DNA from 3 places in the Marinobacterium sp. xm-m-312 genome. Region 1 is predicted to be linked to each of the others. Evidence: predicted binding sites of a transcription regulator. Region 1 holds the regulator's gene; each other region holds the start of a gene.
What was found. The regulator sigma-54, encoded in region 1, starts transcription at its own class of promoters, with help from an activator protein. The targets are predictions, from matches to a motif close to TGGCACNNNNNTTGCTNT.
Positions count from the first base shown of each region.

Region 2: the regulator sigma-54 is predicted to act here: its motif matches at 2,807-2,824, upstream of glnK (P-II family nitrogen regulator).
Region 3: the regulator sigma-54 is predicted to act here: its motif matches at 1,606-1,623, upstream of XMM312_RS07155 (amino acid ABC transporter substrate-binding protein).

Region 1 is NZ_WBYS01000001.1:256,543-261,524, forward strand. Features, by position in the region: gene mgtE (magnesium transporter) at 1-820, opposite strand, end outside; gene XMM312_RS01290 (HPr family phosphocarrier protein) at 850-1,119, opposite strand; gene rapZ (RNase adapter RapZ) at 1,128-1,988, opposite strand; gene XMM312_RS01300 (PTS sugar transporter subunit IIA) at 1,991-2,449, opposite strand; gene hpf (ribosome hibernation-promoting factor, HPF/YfiA family) at 2,462-2,752, opposite strand; gene XMM312_RS01310 (RNA polymerase factor sigma-54) at 2,805-4,304, opposite strand; gene lptB (LPS export ABC transporter ATP-binding protein) at 4,335-4,982, opposite strand, start outside.
Region 2 is NZ_WBYS01000003.1:81,130-86,111, reverse strand. Features, by position in the region: gene rep (DNA helicase Rep) at 1-727, opposite strand, end outside; gene XMM312_RS04675 (YifB family Mg chelatase-like AAA ATPase) at 803-2,296, opposite strand; gene XMM312_RS04670 (accessory factor UbiK family protein) at 2,336-2,584, opposite strand; gene glnK (P-II family nitrogen regulator) at 2,878-3,216, shown strand; gene XMM312_RS04660 (ammonium transporter) at 3,252-4,502, shown strand; gene glnK (P-II family nitrogen regulator) at 4,703-4,982, shown strand, end outside.
Region 3 is NZ_WBYS01000005.1:19,569-24,550, forward strand. Features, by position in the region: gene XMM312_RS07150 (amino acid ABC transporter permease) at 1-474, opposite strand, end outside; gene XMM312_RS07155 (amino acid ABC transporter substrate-binding protein) at 549-1,565, opposite strand; gene glnE (bifunctional [glutamate--ammonia ligase]-adenylyl-L-tyrosine phosphorylase/[glutamate--ammonia-ligase] adenylyltransferase) at 1,901-4,759, shown strand; gene XMM312_RS07165 (phosphatase PAP2 family protein) at 4,768-4,982, shown strand, end outside.

The sequences.
Region 1 (4,982 bases):
CATCCTCGTCCAGACCGGCCATGCTCATCAGTGAGTGATCGGCGTCTTCTCGAATGACGTCGACTACGTCATCGATGGTGATACGACCTAGAAGCTGTCGATCCTCATTGATAACAGGGGCCGAGATCAAGTCGCGCTGTTCGAAGATTCGAGCTACCTCTCGTTCAGGAAGATCGGCAGGGATTGCATGGTCATTCTCGGTCTTCATGATTTCACGAACCAGCATCTGTGGGTCTGAAATAAGAAGTCGAGTAATAGGAAGTACACCGATTAGTGCGTTGCGTTTGCGACTCACTACGAAAATACTGTCGGTACTGTCAGGAATCTCACTGTGTCGACGTAGATAACGAAGCGCCGTCTCAACCGTAATATCAGGTCGAATGGTTACCGTATCGGTATTCATCAGACCGCCGGCCGTATCATCAGGATAGGAGAGTACCGCTTCAACCCGTTGGCGATTCTGCAAATCCATGTTTTGCAGCATCTCTTGCATGACCGTGTCAGGAAGTTGCTGAAGAATATCGGCTAAGTCATCGACATCGAGTGACTCTGTCATCGCCAAAATTTCTGCCGCGTCTAAATCGCTGACAATTTCAGCCTGAATATCTTCACCGAGGTGCTGTAGAACCTCACCCTCTATCTCTGGGTTGAGCAAGTTCCATACAATGCGACGTTCGCGAGGAGGGGTTTTCTCTAGAAGGTGAGCAACTTCAACAGGTCTCATGCCCTTATTGAGCATGTAGCGAATCTGTTTAAGATTGTCTGACTGAAGGGCTTCGCTTAACGTATCTAGAGCGATCGGTGCTTCGTCCGTACTCATGCAGCCCTCCTTTACGAGTAGGTTAGTCTCTACTCATCTTCGTCAAAACGGTTATTTATGATCTCAATCACAGCATCCATCGCGGCGGATTCATCAGCGCCATCCGTTTGTATGATTAGATCTGTTCCTTGGGATGCAGCCAACATCATAATGGCCATAATGCTTTTAGCATCGACTGTTTTGCCATCTTTTGTGATTTTGATGTCACAACCAAACTTGCCTGTTACGCCAATAAGTTTAGCCGCTGCACGCGCGTGTAGTCCCAATTTGTTGATTATAGTAACGTTTTTTTCAATCATTGCGAAACTTATTCTGATAATTCTCGATGTCGTACTTGGATGTTATCCATTCTGTCAGCAAAGCGAGATGCAAGGCTCTCAGCAATGTATACAGAGCGATGTTGGCCGCCCGTGCATCCAATGCCTACAGTAACATAGCTTCGATTATTGGTTTTGAAATGGGGAATCCACTTCACAATGAACTGCTCTATGTCATTAATCATTTCATTCACTTCATCGGAAGCGTTGAGAAACTTTTTAACCGGTTCATCTTTCCCAGAGAGAGGGCGCAACTCTACAAACCAGTAGGGGTTAGGAAGCACTCTGACGTCAAAGCTGAAATCAACATCTAATGGTACGCCGTGTTTGAAGCCAAAGGATTCAAACTGTAAAGAGAGCGCTTGCTCTTTACGCTGTGCGACCCTCAATTTAATGGTGTCACGCAGTTCATAGAGTGAAAGCCGAGTGGTATCAACTCTCATGTCTGCAGAACTTGCGATGGGTTCAAGCAGATCTCGTTCTAAGGCTATTGCCTCTTCCAGTCCAATATCTTGGTTGCTCAGCGGGTGTTTTCTTCGAGTGGCGCTGTACCGTTTCAATAGGGTCGCTTCTGATGCGTCAAGATAAGTGATCTCGATGCCTATATCTTCTCTAGCCCTCAAGGATTCCATGATCTCTGGGAAGGCTTTTAGGTCGGTATGCTGGTTGCGGGCATCAATGCTCACAGCAATCAGGGGTGCGGTATTCTGGTCGTTAAGCATCTGCTCGACCAACGCTGGCAATAGCGTCGCTGGTAGGTTGTCTATGCAATAGAACCCAACATCTTCAAGTGCTTGCAAGGCGGTACTCTTCCCTGAACCACTGCGACCCGAGATAACAACGACTCTCATGATTAGACCTTTGATAGCTCAGTTGCTTTATTGAGTAGGGCCTCAGAATTCGTGCAGTCTCTAAGTGAATTAAGGGCTTCGGGCTTGCTGAACAGCTCGGCTAAACCAGCCAGTGTCTTAAGGTGCTCATCATTTCCATCATCGGGCACGATCAGTGCGCAGACAAGATCGACCGGCGCTGAATCGATTGAATCAAAATCGACACCGTCATCAAGTGTGATTAAGCAGGCGGATGCTGTTGAGCAACCTGGGATCCGACAGTGTGGTATACCCACGCCAGAACCTATTCCTGTACTGCCTAACCGTTCACGATTGAGAAGGCCTGTAAAAATTTCATCTTCTGTTACGCCATCAACTGAAGAGGCCAGCTTTTCGCTGGCCACTTGTAGAAGGCGTTTTTTACTGGCGACTGACTCCCGGCAGGCGGTTGTTTCAGTCGTCAGTAGGTCACCTAGTTGCATGTTGTCGTTCGTTTATTTGTGAGATTTCATTTTTTCTTTATGCTTGATGATTTGGCGATCAAGCTTATCCACTAAGCCATCAATCGCTGCATACATGTCATCATGCTCATCAGAAGCTACCACTTGGCCACCGGCTAAGTGAACATCAGCCTCGGCTTTTTTACCCTGCTTTTCGACACTGAGAGTAACTTGTACATTCTGAATGTTGTCGAAGTGACGTTCTAGCTTATCGAACTTGTTACGTACGTATTCACTTAGAGCTTCAGTCAGGTCCACGTGATGACCAGTAATATTTATCTGCATATGACTTCTCCTCGTCTTAGGCGGAGTGAAAAAATGAGGCCGCCCACCTCAATTAAACCAAACGCTTTCTCTCATTTGAAGGTGGAATGTTGAGAACTTCGCGATATTTAGCAATGGTTCGTCTTGCAACATTCACCCCCTCTTCATCTAGTAGTGTAGCAAGCTTACTGTCACTTAGTGGCTTGCGAGGGTCTTCTTCTGAAATTAATTTTTTAATGATTGCTCGAATCGCAGTTGATGATGCACCACTGCCGTCACTGGTAGCCACCTGACTCGAAAAGAAATATTTCAATTCAAAGACACCGCGCGGGGTGTGCATGTATTTTCGAGTTGTAACACGGGAGATGGTGGATTCATGTAGATCAACGGCTTCAGCAATGTCGTGAAGAATAAGAGGCTTCATCGCCTGTTCACCCTGTTCAAGAAAACCGATCTGTCTGGAAACGATCTCCGTTGAGACCTTTAAGAGGGTCTCGTTGCGGCTTTGTAAACTCTTTATGAACCAGCGTGCATCCTGGAGATGGTCTTTTAAAAATTGGTTCTCCGCGGAGTTGTCTGCACGTTTAATCATGCCTGAGTAGACATCATTGATACGTAGTTCAGGGACTACGTCGTTATTGAGAGTGAGTGTCCACTCCCCCGCGCGTTTACGCACGATCACGTCCGGTACGATGTAATCAGTATCACCCAGATCTAAAGAGTCTCCTGGTGTTGGGTTAAGTGATTGAATCAACCTAACCACCTCTGACAGTTGCTCCTCTTTGAGCCTCATACGGCGCATCAAAGATTTAAAATCTCGACTGCCCAACAGGTTTAAATAGTCGGTCGCTAGGCGCAGTGACTCTGCGCGCCAAGGTGTCTCTATGGGTAGCTGTCTTAACTGGATTTTCAAACACTCTGCAAGATCACGGGCACCGACACCGGGTGGGTCAAACTGTTGAATGCGGTGAAGTACTGTCTCCACCTCATCCATTTCCACTTCAAAAAAGAGTTCAGGTAGCTCCTCTTGGCAGCTGAGAAGAATGTCCTGCAGATCGGTGATCAGATAGCCACGATCATCGATAGAGTCAATAATCATCTCAGCAATGTATCGATCAACATCGCTGAAATTAACCAGATTCAGTTGCCAATTAAGGTGGTCTTGGATGGTTTCAACCGCAGCGTCATTATCACCTGGCATCCAATCATCATCACGATTGGAATTTGAAGAGCTTTGGTAAGTATCGTCCCATTGACTGTCGGTTGAAAGCTGTTCAGGTATGTCATCAGTAGACCAGCTATCTTCCGGCTGAGACGATTCGAACGTCTCTTCGATCTCTGAATTAGATTGGGTCTCATCTGAGGTTGATGACTCTTTTTGCTCAATGCTTTGAGAGTTCTCTTCACTCTGATCTTCTTCATCGGCTACCTCCAGTAGTGGGTTACTATCGAGTGCCTCTTGAATCTCTGTCTGTAGCTCTAAGGAGGAGAGTTGCAGCAATTTGATCGCTTGCTGCAATTGTGGGGTCATGGACAGGTTCTGTCCGACTTTGAGCTGTAAAGAGTGCTTCATTAAAATGATAATTACTTAAAAGTGTGAGAGTTACAAGCGAAAATCATTGCCCAGATAAGCCTCTTTAACGGCTTGATTCATCATGATCTGCTCAGGCTCACCCTCTGCAAGAATGTTACCCTCACTAACGATGTAAGCCCGTTCGCAAATGTCGAGAGTCTCTCTGACATTGTGATCGGTTATCAGGACGCCAATACCTCGATCTTTAAGGTGCCTTATGGTCTGTTTGATGTCGCTGACAGAGATGGGGTCTACACCAGCAAAAGGCTCGTCCAGTAGGATGAAGTCAGGGTCGTTTGCTAGGGCTCTTGCAATCTCAACTCGGCGTCTCTCACCCCCAGATAGGACCATCCCTTTGGACTCTTTGATGTGAGTGATATGGAACTCTTCTAGTAGAGATTGAGCTTTCTCGTGTTGTTGATCTTTGGTCAGGTCTTTTCTCTGCTCCAGTATGGCCATCAGGTTATCGTAGACACTCAGCTTTCTGAATACAGAGGCCTCTTGCGGAAGATAGCCTAAGCCGCGTTTTGCGCGCTCATGAATAGGCATTCTAGTGACGTCGTCGCCATTGAGACGAATGTTGCCTCGATCCGCTCTGACCAGACCTACAATCATATAGAAGCAGGTTGTCTTACCCGCACCGTTGGGCCCAAGCAATCCGATAATCTCACCAGGCTC
Region 2 (4,982 bases), on a different contig from region 1:
CATCACCTACGACGGTTAAACCTGTACGATGCCCCACCAGCTGTCGAACTAGACGGTACTGTGACAAGTTGGTGTCTTGGTACTCATCGACTAACAAGTAGCGAATGCGGTTTTGCCAACGCTCTAACACCTCTGGCTTTTGATCAAACAGCCGCACAGGCACCAAAATAAGATCATCAAAATCGACCGCGTTATAGGCACGAAGGTGGCGCTCATATGCCTCATAGGCTCTGGCGCAGAGAATGTCGATCGGCTCTGAGACAGTCTCCAGAGCCTGTTGAGGCGTGATCATCTCATTCTTCCAAGAGGAGATTTGGCTCTGAACGACATTGATCTTATCCGTGTCCTCATCGTGATGGACTAGAAGATCTCGAATTAAGATGCGACTGTCTTGGTCATCAAACAACGAAAAGCCTGGCTTCATTCCGAGCGCTTTATGCTCACGGCGCAAGATGGTTAGACCAAGATTGTGGAAGGTTGAGACAATCAAACCGCGTGCCGCTTTACCCTCCACCAGCGACATGACTCGCTCTTTCATCTCACGCGAGGCTTTGTTGGTAAAGGTAACCGCCGCAATGTGGCGCGCCTCAATGCCGCACTCTTCAATGAGATAAGCGATTTTTCGCGTGATGACACTGGTTTTCCCTGAGCCAGCGCCAGCCAATACCAGCAGTGGACCACTGATGTATTCGACGGCTTCTTTCTGACGGGGGTTAAGGCGTGACATGTTTGATGAGCAGACTCGATATTAGGGCGCACAGTGTACACCCTGACATCAGCAAGCCCAAGATCTGCTCATCAGTTAAAGCTGTCGATAGCTGAGCGCCTCCATAATGTGGCTGTTTTCGATCGCCTGATCTGCATTCATATCCGCCAGTGTGCGAGCCACGCGAAGTGCTCTATGGCAAGCCCTAGCGGAGAGCTGTAAGCGTGTCGCTATCACCATAAACTCTTTTGATAATGACTCTGAAGCATTCAGCTCTTTTTGGACTTCACTGCCTGTTAGCTCAGAGTTGAGCTTGCCCTGCCGATCATACTGTCGCTGCTGACACTGACTAACTCGCTTACGAACTGCGTCAGAGCACTCCTCATGCGATTCGCCCAGTAATAGCTCCTCTGTGGGCACCGCACTCAAAGCCAGACGCATATCAAATCGATCCAACAATGGGCCAGAGACTCGACCCTGATATCGATCGATTAGAGCCTGAGAACACTGACATCGCTCGGTCCCATCAGCGTAGTAACCGCAGGGGCAAGGATTCATCGCCGCCATCAAAGAGAAACGCGCAGGGTAGGTCAGCGTGCCCGCCACTCTAGAAATACTGACCTCACCGGTTTCAAGCGGCTCTCGCAGAACTTCCAGAACAGAACGGGGAAATTCTGGCAGCTCATCCAGAAATAGAACCCCTTGATGCGCCAGTGAGATCTCACCCGGCCTAGGGGAAGATCCACCCCCCACCATCGCCCGTGATGAGGCACTGTGGTGCGGTGCTCTGTAGGGTCGTTCACCCCGAAACAATCGCTCGACCGGCAAACCCGAGACCGAATAGATACTGGCCGTTTCGATACAACTGGATTGCGAAAGTGGCGGTAGGATCGATGGCAGTGCTTGGGCCAACATACTTTTACCACTGCCCGGAGGACCGCTCAAAAGCAGGTTATGCATTCCACTGGCGGCCACTTCCAAGGCACGACGGGCCATCGGTTGTCCCCGAACTTCTGAAAGATCTACGGGGTAACTCGGCGGATAATGAACTGGGGGTTGAGGGTCTATTTCAGGTAGCTTTTCAGCACTCAACGCCTGACATAGATCGTACAGCGTCTTAGCTGAAAGTTGTTGCTTAGCACCCGCGAGAGAGGCTTCTTGGCTATTATCGGGGGCAATAACAATCAGTGAATCCGCTTCAGCACAGGCATAGGCGGCCGGAAATAGGCCTCTAATAGGGTGCAGTTTGCCGTCCAAGCCCAATTCTGAGTAGAGCTCTGCCTGCTGCAGGTGAGTTGTTTTAAGCTGATTGGATGCCAACAGAATGCCAAGCGCAATGGCTAGGTCATAGCGTCCGCCCTCTTTGGGGAGATCGGCCGGTGATAAGTTAACGGTGATTCGTCGTTGCGGGTATTCAAAGCCGGCGTTTAACAGTGCACTGCGCACACGCTCGCGGCTTTCACGCACCGCGGTCTCTGCCATACCCACAATTGCAAAGGAGGGTAAGCCTCCTGAAAGGTGCACTTCAACGCGAACGCGAGGTGCCTCGATACCGAGCTGAGCTCGGCTATAAAGAGTTGCCAATGCCATGACGCCATCCTTGGGTCCTGCAGTTGGCCTAGCGTTGCTTTAGGACTCTTTTGACTCCAACTCAGCAACCATCGCTTCCAACTGCTCTAATTTTTCTCGAGTTCGCTGAAGTACAGCGGCCTGAGCGTCAAACTCCTCCCGAGTGACTAAATCCAGTTTAGCAAAACTTGATTGAAGTACAGTTTTAATTTGCTGCTGCATCGCCTCCTGACCTGGAAGTGATGAGTTACCCTGAAGGAATTGGGTCATCGTCTGACTTAGGTTTTCAAACATCTTAGGATCAAGCATCTCAGCCCCCTTTAACATCGATATGCGTCTCAATAGATGCACTATACCAGAACCCTTTTAAGACAAGCGTCTATGATCACTATTTTAGCCTCAATATGGCGCACCAAAGTAGTGCATGCACTTTTGTGGTGCATACTGGCGTGCACTATAAAGGTTGATAAAACGGTAAAGAGACCCATGAAAAATTTATAAGTCAATGTTTTATAAGTTATTTTTAAAAGTTGGCACAAGTTTCGCAAATAGAGTTCACAGGAAAAAATTAATCCTCCCTTTTCACATTAAGGAGAAATCTGATGAAACTAGTGTCAGCCGTAATTAAGCCATTCAAGCTTGACGACGTGCGCGAAGCGCTATCAGAGATCGGTGTACAAGGTATCACCGTGACTGAAGTTAAAGGCTTTGGCCGTCAAAAAGGCCACACCGAACTCTACCGTGGTGCAGAGTATGTTGTGGACTTCCTACCTAAAGTTCGCCTAGACGCTGCTGTCTCTGATGAGATCGTAGATCAGGTTATCGAAGCGATCACCAATGCTGCGCAAACCGGCAAAATTGGCGACGGTAAGATTTTTGTTTCAGCGCTTGAACAAGTGGTTCGCATCCGTACCGGTGAGACCGGCGACGAAGCTCTATAACGTTTTGATTTTTGGCCTTATTGGAGGGCATAACAATGGAAGAACTTTTGAATACAACAGCTGGTGATGTTACCCAGCTGAAGTACGCACTCGATACCTTCTACTTCTTGGTGTGTGGTGCGCTGGTTATGTGGATGGCGGCAGGCTTCTCAATGCTAGAAGCAGGTCTTGTTCGTTCTAAGAACACCACTGAAATTCTAACTAAGAACATCGCGCTATTCGCGATCTCTTGCATCATGTACTTCGTTTGCGGTTACGCGATCATGTACGGCGGTGACTACTTCCTATCTAGCATCACGGGTGACGGTGTTGCCGATGAGTGGACCTACGCGCCATCAGCTGACTTCTTCTTCCAGGTGGTATTCGTTGCAACAGCAATGTCTATCGTATCGGGTGCAGTGGCTGAACGTATGAAACTATGGGCGTTCCTAGCGTTCGCGGTTGTGATGACAGGCTTCATCTACCCAATGGAAGGTTCTTGGACTTGGGGCGGCAACGCTGTATTCGGCATGTACACTCTAGGTGATCTTGGTTTCTCTGACTTCGCGGGTTCAGGTATCGTCCACATGGCAGGTGCTGCAGCAGCACTAGCAGGTGTCCTAATGCTTGGCGCACGTAAAGGCAAATACGGTAAGAACGGTGAGATCAATGCGATCCCTGGTGCTAACCTACCAATGGCAACACTGGGCACATTCATCCTTTGGATGGGTTGGTTCGGCTTCAACGGTGGTTCGGTTCTAGCAACGTCTGACGTTGAGAACTCAAACGCAGTTGCCGTTGTCTTCATGAACACTAACGCAGCTGCGGCTGGCGGTGTAGTAGCAGCACTAATCACAGCGCGTCTACTGTTCGGCAAAGCGGACCTTACAATGGCACTTAACGGTGCACTAGCAGGTCTAGTAGCGATCACAGCAGAGCCTTCAACCCCTTCTGCACTACAAGCTCACATCTTCGGTGCGATCGGTGGTGTTCTGGTTGTCTTCTCTATCCTAACGCTGGATAAACTAAAAATTGACGATCCTGTCGGTGCGATCTCTGTACACGGTGTTGTAGGTCTTCTTGGTCTACTACTAGTACCAGTAACAAACGACGGTTCTACTTTCTCTGGCCAGATCATCGGCGCCCTAACAATCTTCGTATGGGTATTCGTTGTCAGCCTAGTGGTTTGGGGCATCATCAAAGCTGTGATGGGCATCCGAGTGACTGAAGAGGAAGAGTACGAAGGTGTCGATATCTCTGAATGTGGTATGGAAGCGTACCCAGAGTTCGTCACTTCACGTAAGTAAAATGAAACTCAGTTTCTGTTGAAACCCGGGGTGTAGCGATACACCCCTCTTCTCAGCCCTACCCCCAGGTAGGGTTTTTTTTGTTTCTGGACAAACAGGTTGATCAGGAAACTTGAAGGTTCAACCATCCATGTACATAATGGATGAAAATTTACAGCGGATTGGGACAGGCCTCCTGCGCAATCCAACAAGGAGAAACTATGAAACTGGTATCGGCAGTTATCAAACCGTTCAAACTGGATGATGTGCGCGAAGCACTGTCTGACATTGGTATCCAAGGTGTTACTGTGACTGAAGTTAAAGGCTTCGGTCGCCAGAAAGGTCACACAGAACTTTACCGTGGTGCAGAGTACGTAGTGGACTTCCTTCCTAAGGTAAAAATTGAAGTCGCTATCGACGACGACATGCTAGATCAAGTCATTGAAGCGATCAGCTCGACTGCCAATACTGGTAAGATCGGTGATGGTAAGATCTTCGTTA
Region 3 (4,982 bases), on a different contig from region 1:
GAAGTACCAGAAGAACACCTGTAGCAGAAGCGGTACGTTTCGGAAGATTTCTACATAGACCAGAGCAATCTTACGAATCAACCAGTTATGCGAGAAGTGCGCCACACCAAAGATAAATCCAAGTAGCGTCGCGAAGAAGATACCGATGGCCGAGACCAAAAGGGTGTTTAAGAAACCGACAACAAATATTCGTCCGTAGGTATCGGTCGACTCAAAGGAGATCAACGACATCAAGACATCATAGCCTGCAGCTGCGCCTAAGAAGTCGAAACCGGTTTTGATCCCCGTCGCTTCCATGTTGGCCAGCGTGTTGCCAATGATGGTGCCAAAGAAATAGAGCAACCCAGCGACCAGTGCGATCTGATAGAAGAAACCGCGGATGCGTGGGTTGTTATAAAAGGCGTTGGAGGTGGTTCCGGAGCTCGATTTACGGCTCGCTGACTTAACCTCTTCAATGGTTTTTTGTTTGAACATTGAATTAACCTAAAAATAGAGTGCTTTCACGCAGAAAGGGGCACTGTTGTGCCCCTTTTTAGATCGCTTCGGTTTTAGCGCATAGCTGGTGCGTATAGGATACCGCCATCACGCCAAGACGCGTTGATACCACGTGCTAGCTTAAGTGGTGAATCCATACCCACGTTACGCTCAAACGACTCTGAGTAGTTACCTACTTGAGTGATGATGTTGTAAGCCCAGTCAGCACTTAGACCTAGGTTAGCACCTAGTTCACCTTCAGCACCTAGTAGACGCTTGTTAGCTGGGTTGCCGTTCGCTTTCATGTCAGCTGCGTTTGCAGAAGTGACCTTCTGCTCTTCTGCTTCGATCATTGCGTTTAGAGACCACTTAACAATGTTGAACCACTGGTCATCGCCTTGACGAACTACTGGGCCTAGAGGCTCTTTAGAGATAACTTCGGGAAGAATCACTGCATTGCCTGGGTTAGCTAGACCGATACGAAGTGCCGCTAGCTGAGAACCGTCTGATGTTAGGAAGTCACAACGACCTGATTCGAAACCTTGACGAGTTTGGTCAGAGGTATCGAAAGTAACCGCTTTGTATGACATGCCGTTCTCACGGAAGTAGTCAGCGATTGCAAGCTCAGTAGAGGTACCCGCTTGGATACATGCGTTTGCACCGTCTAGCTCAGTTGCGCTTGATACGCCTAGATCTTTCATGACCATGAATGACGCACCGTCGTAGTAGTTAGTACCAGCAAAGTTGATACCTAGTGATGTATCACGAGTGTGAGTCCAAGTCGTGTTACGAGATAGCATGTCGATTTCGCCAGACGCTAGCGCAGTGAAACGCTCTTTAGCGGTTAGCGGTTTGTATTGAACAGCTTCTGAATCGCCAAGTACTGCAGCTGCAACCGCACGACACATATCAACGTCGAGACCGCTCCATTTGCCGTTCTCATCTTTTTGAGAGAAGCCTGCAAGACCAGTAGATACACCACAAGTTAGGGTGCCACGGCTCTTAACATCGTCAAGAGTAGCTGCTTGAACTGCACCAGCAGTCATTGTTGCAGCAAGGATAGAAGCGGTTAGTAAAGCTTTCTTAGCCATTATGTAGATCCTCTTTTGAGTAGGTTGTTGTTCTTTTTCCACAGCAACTAGTGTGCCAACAATTTTCAGTGAGTCATTTTCATCGACATTCATCGTTAAAAATTGTCTGAAAGTTACGGTATAACGGGGTGTTTTGATCAAATAATCTTTAATACCCAACGCCAGCACTCTGCTTACTCGTTTAAGATTGTGTCATTATGACTCAAAGGTCAATACTAAAGTAGGGCTTAAATTGAGCTTTTGCACAGTATTGGTGCAATTTGATTTAAGTCCTGTTCCTCTTATAACTGAACGCAGTATATTAGTCCTATTGGCAAGATTTCGGAGTGGTTTGAGTGACAGCGATATTGAATGACTACCTAGAAAAACAGCAGCAAAAGGTTTCAGCAGCAAGAGATCTGCTTGAATCAGATCACAATCGGTTGGCGGAGTTAGATCGAGTGCTATTGGGATCTGACTATGTTGCGGATCAGCTGCAGCGTCATCCCGAATTGATTGAGCAGTTAAACCTTGATGTTGGTGAGCTTCCAACAGGTGCTTTAACAGCGCAAGTGTTGGCGGCTGTTGAAGCTGTGGGGAGTGAAGAGGCACTGAGTGTTGCGCTGCGTCGCCTGCGTCGATTGGCCATGGTTAGAATTATTTGGCGCGACTTGAACCGATTGGCCGATCTAACAGAAACCACCCGGATGCTCTCCGAACTGGCCGATGCCACTACTGATGCAGCATTGAATTGGCTGCACCAAGATCTAGTCAAAGATCTGGGTGAGCCAATGGACTCTGATGGAAATTTGCAACGCATGGCCGTCATTGGAATGGGCAAATTGGGGGCACATGAGCTCAATCTCTCCTCGGATATCGACCTGATGTTTACCTTCCCCGCCAATGGCGAAACCCAAGGTGGCCGCCGTTCACTATCCAACCAAGAGTTCTTTACACGACTGGGTAAAAGATTGATTCGTGTTTTAGATGCCCCCACAGCCGAGGGCTTTGTATTCCGTGTCGATATGCGTCTGCGTCCGTTTGGATCTTCTGGTCCATTGGTTGCCAGTTTTGATGCCATGGAGCAGTACTACCAGACACAGGGGCGTGAGTGGGAGCGTTATGCGTTGATCAAAGCGCGTATCATCGCGGGTGATAAGGAAGCTGGCGCCCAGTTGATGCAGGATCTGCGCCCCTTTGTCTATCGTAAGTACATTGACTACAGCGCCTTTGAATCTTTGCGTGAAATGAAAGGGATGATTGAGCGTGAGAACCGTTTAAAGGGTCGTGAGAATAACGTTAAGTTGGGAGCCGGAGGTATTCGCGAGGTTGAGTTCATCGCTCAAGCCTTTCAGCTAATCCGCGGCGGGCGTGATACACGTTTGCAGCAACGAGAGTTGTGCAACATATTGCCACTTCTCCCAGAGGTAGTCGGCATTCCAGACGTGGTTGTGACAGAGCTAACCCATGCCTACGTCTTCCTGCGTAATGTGGAACATGCGATTCAGGCGCAAGCAGATAAGCAGACCCAAGAGCTACCAGCTGATGATCTCGGTATGCAGCGCCTTGCCTACTCCATGGGCTTTACGAGTCCAGAGGCGCTTTTAACAGAGCTAAATGAGCATCGAAGTCGAGTCTCACAGCACTTTGCAGATGTTATTGCACCAGTGGATCAGGAAGGCAATGCCGAGCAAACTGAGAGCGATGCGCATCTTACGGGCCTCTGGCATGAGGAGTTTGCAGATCAGGAGGCGCTGGCTCACTATCTGACAGAGCTGGGTTACAGCGAAACCGATCGAGCGTTGAAGGCACTGGTATCGCTGCGCCAGTTAAGAACGGTACAGGCGTTGCAAAATGTCGGGCAGGAGCGTTTGTTGGATCTGCTGCCTCGTTTGCTCCGGGATCTGTCGGGCGTGGAAAACGCAGAAGAGACTTTGGAGCGGGTTTTGCAGCTGATTCAAGCTGTAGTGCGTCGTTCAGCCTATCTTCTTCTGCTAGCCGAAAACCCCAGTGCTCGAGCGCAGTTGGTAAAGCTCTGTTCAGCCAGTCCATGGTTTGCAGAGAAGTTAGCTCATCAACCGGTCCTTCTTGATGAGCTGATTGATGCATCATCACTGTTCAATCCACCGGACGCACAAGCTTTATCCAATGAGTTACGACAGCAGTTGATGCGTATCCCAGAGGATGACATTGAGCAGTTAATGGAAGCGCTGCGTTACTTTAGAAATGCACATATTCTGCGAGTGGCTGCTGCGGATATAACTGGTGCTTTGCCTCTGATGAAAGTGAGTGATTACTTAACCTGGCTAGCAGAAGCGATTCTCCAGGCGGTTTTGGAGATCGCATGGCGAGATATGACAACCAAATATGGCACGCCGCAGCGATCGGCAGGCGTTCCATGCGATCAAGACTTTGTCATTATCGGCTTTGGTAAATTGGGTGGGATTGAGCTCTCTTATGGATCGGATCTGGATCTGGTTTTTGTGCATGATGCGCCCAGTAATTTGATGACTGCTGGGGGCAATAAAGAGATAGCCAATGACGTTTTTTTCACGCGTTTAGGTCAGCGCATCATTCATATATTGAACACCTTCACGACCTCGGGTCAGCTTTATGAGGTCGATATGCGTCTGCGACCCTCTGGCAATTCTGGACTATTGGTCAGCTCCCTGAATGCCTTTGAGGCCTATCAACTGAATGAAGCCTGGACTTGGGAGCACCAAGCACTGGTGCGTGCCCGTGTAGTGGCAGGGTCGAGTCGACTTAAAGCCGAATTTGAAGCGGTGCGTGCTAAGGTCCTTTGTAAGGATAGGGAAGCTGAATCGTTACGTGAAGAGGTGATCGCAATGCGCCAGAAGATGCGTGATCATCTTGGCACTGCAGAGGGTTCAGAAGCGTTCAATATCAAACAGGATGCTGGCGGTATTGTCGATATCGAGTTTGCGGTGCAGTACCTTGTGCTCAGATACGCTAAAGAGACAGCTGCGCTTTATAAGTTCACTGATAACGTGCGCATTATTGAGGCTCTGGCGGATGCGGGTTATTTGGATCAAACCCAGGCTGAAGTGTTAAGCGAGAGTTATAAAACTTACCGCGCATTAGGCCATCGCCAGACTCTACAAAACGCGAAGGGCTTGATCTCCAGTGCAGAATTAATAGATCTACGCCAATCTGTAAAAGTTGTTTGGCAATCAATTTTTAAACAGAGTACTTGATTGTGTTGATGGATTTAGACCAATCCTTATTTCAGTTAATCAATAAGAGTTTGGGAAACCCCATTTTCGACTGGATTATGCCTTTATTAACCCATCTCGGTGATAAAGAGGTGGTCTGGGGGCTTATAGCGCTTATTGGTGTGTCGATTCCTGCCGAGCGTTTTGTCAGTAGTAGTATGGGAATTCCTGTCTCAAATAGAGTGTCAGGAATTCAATCAAAACT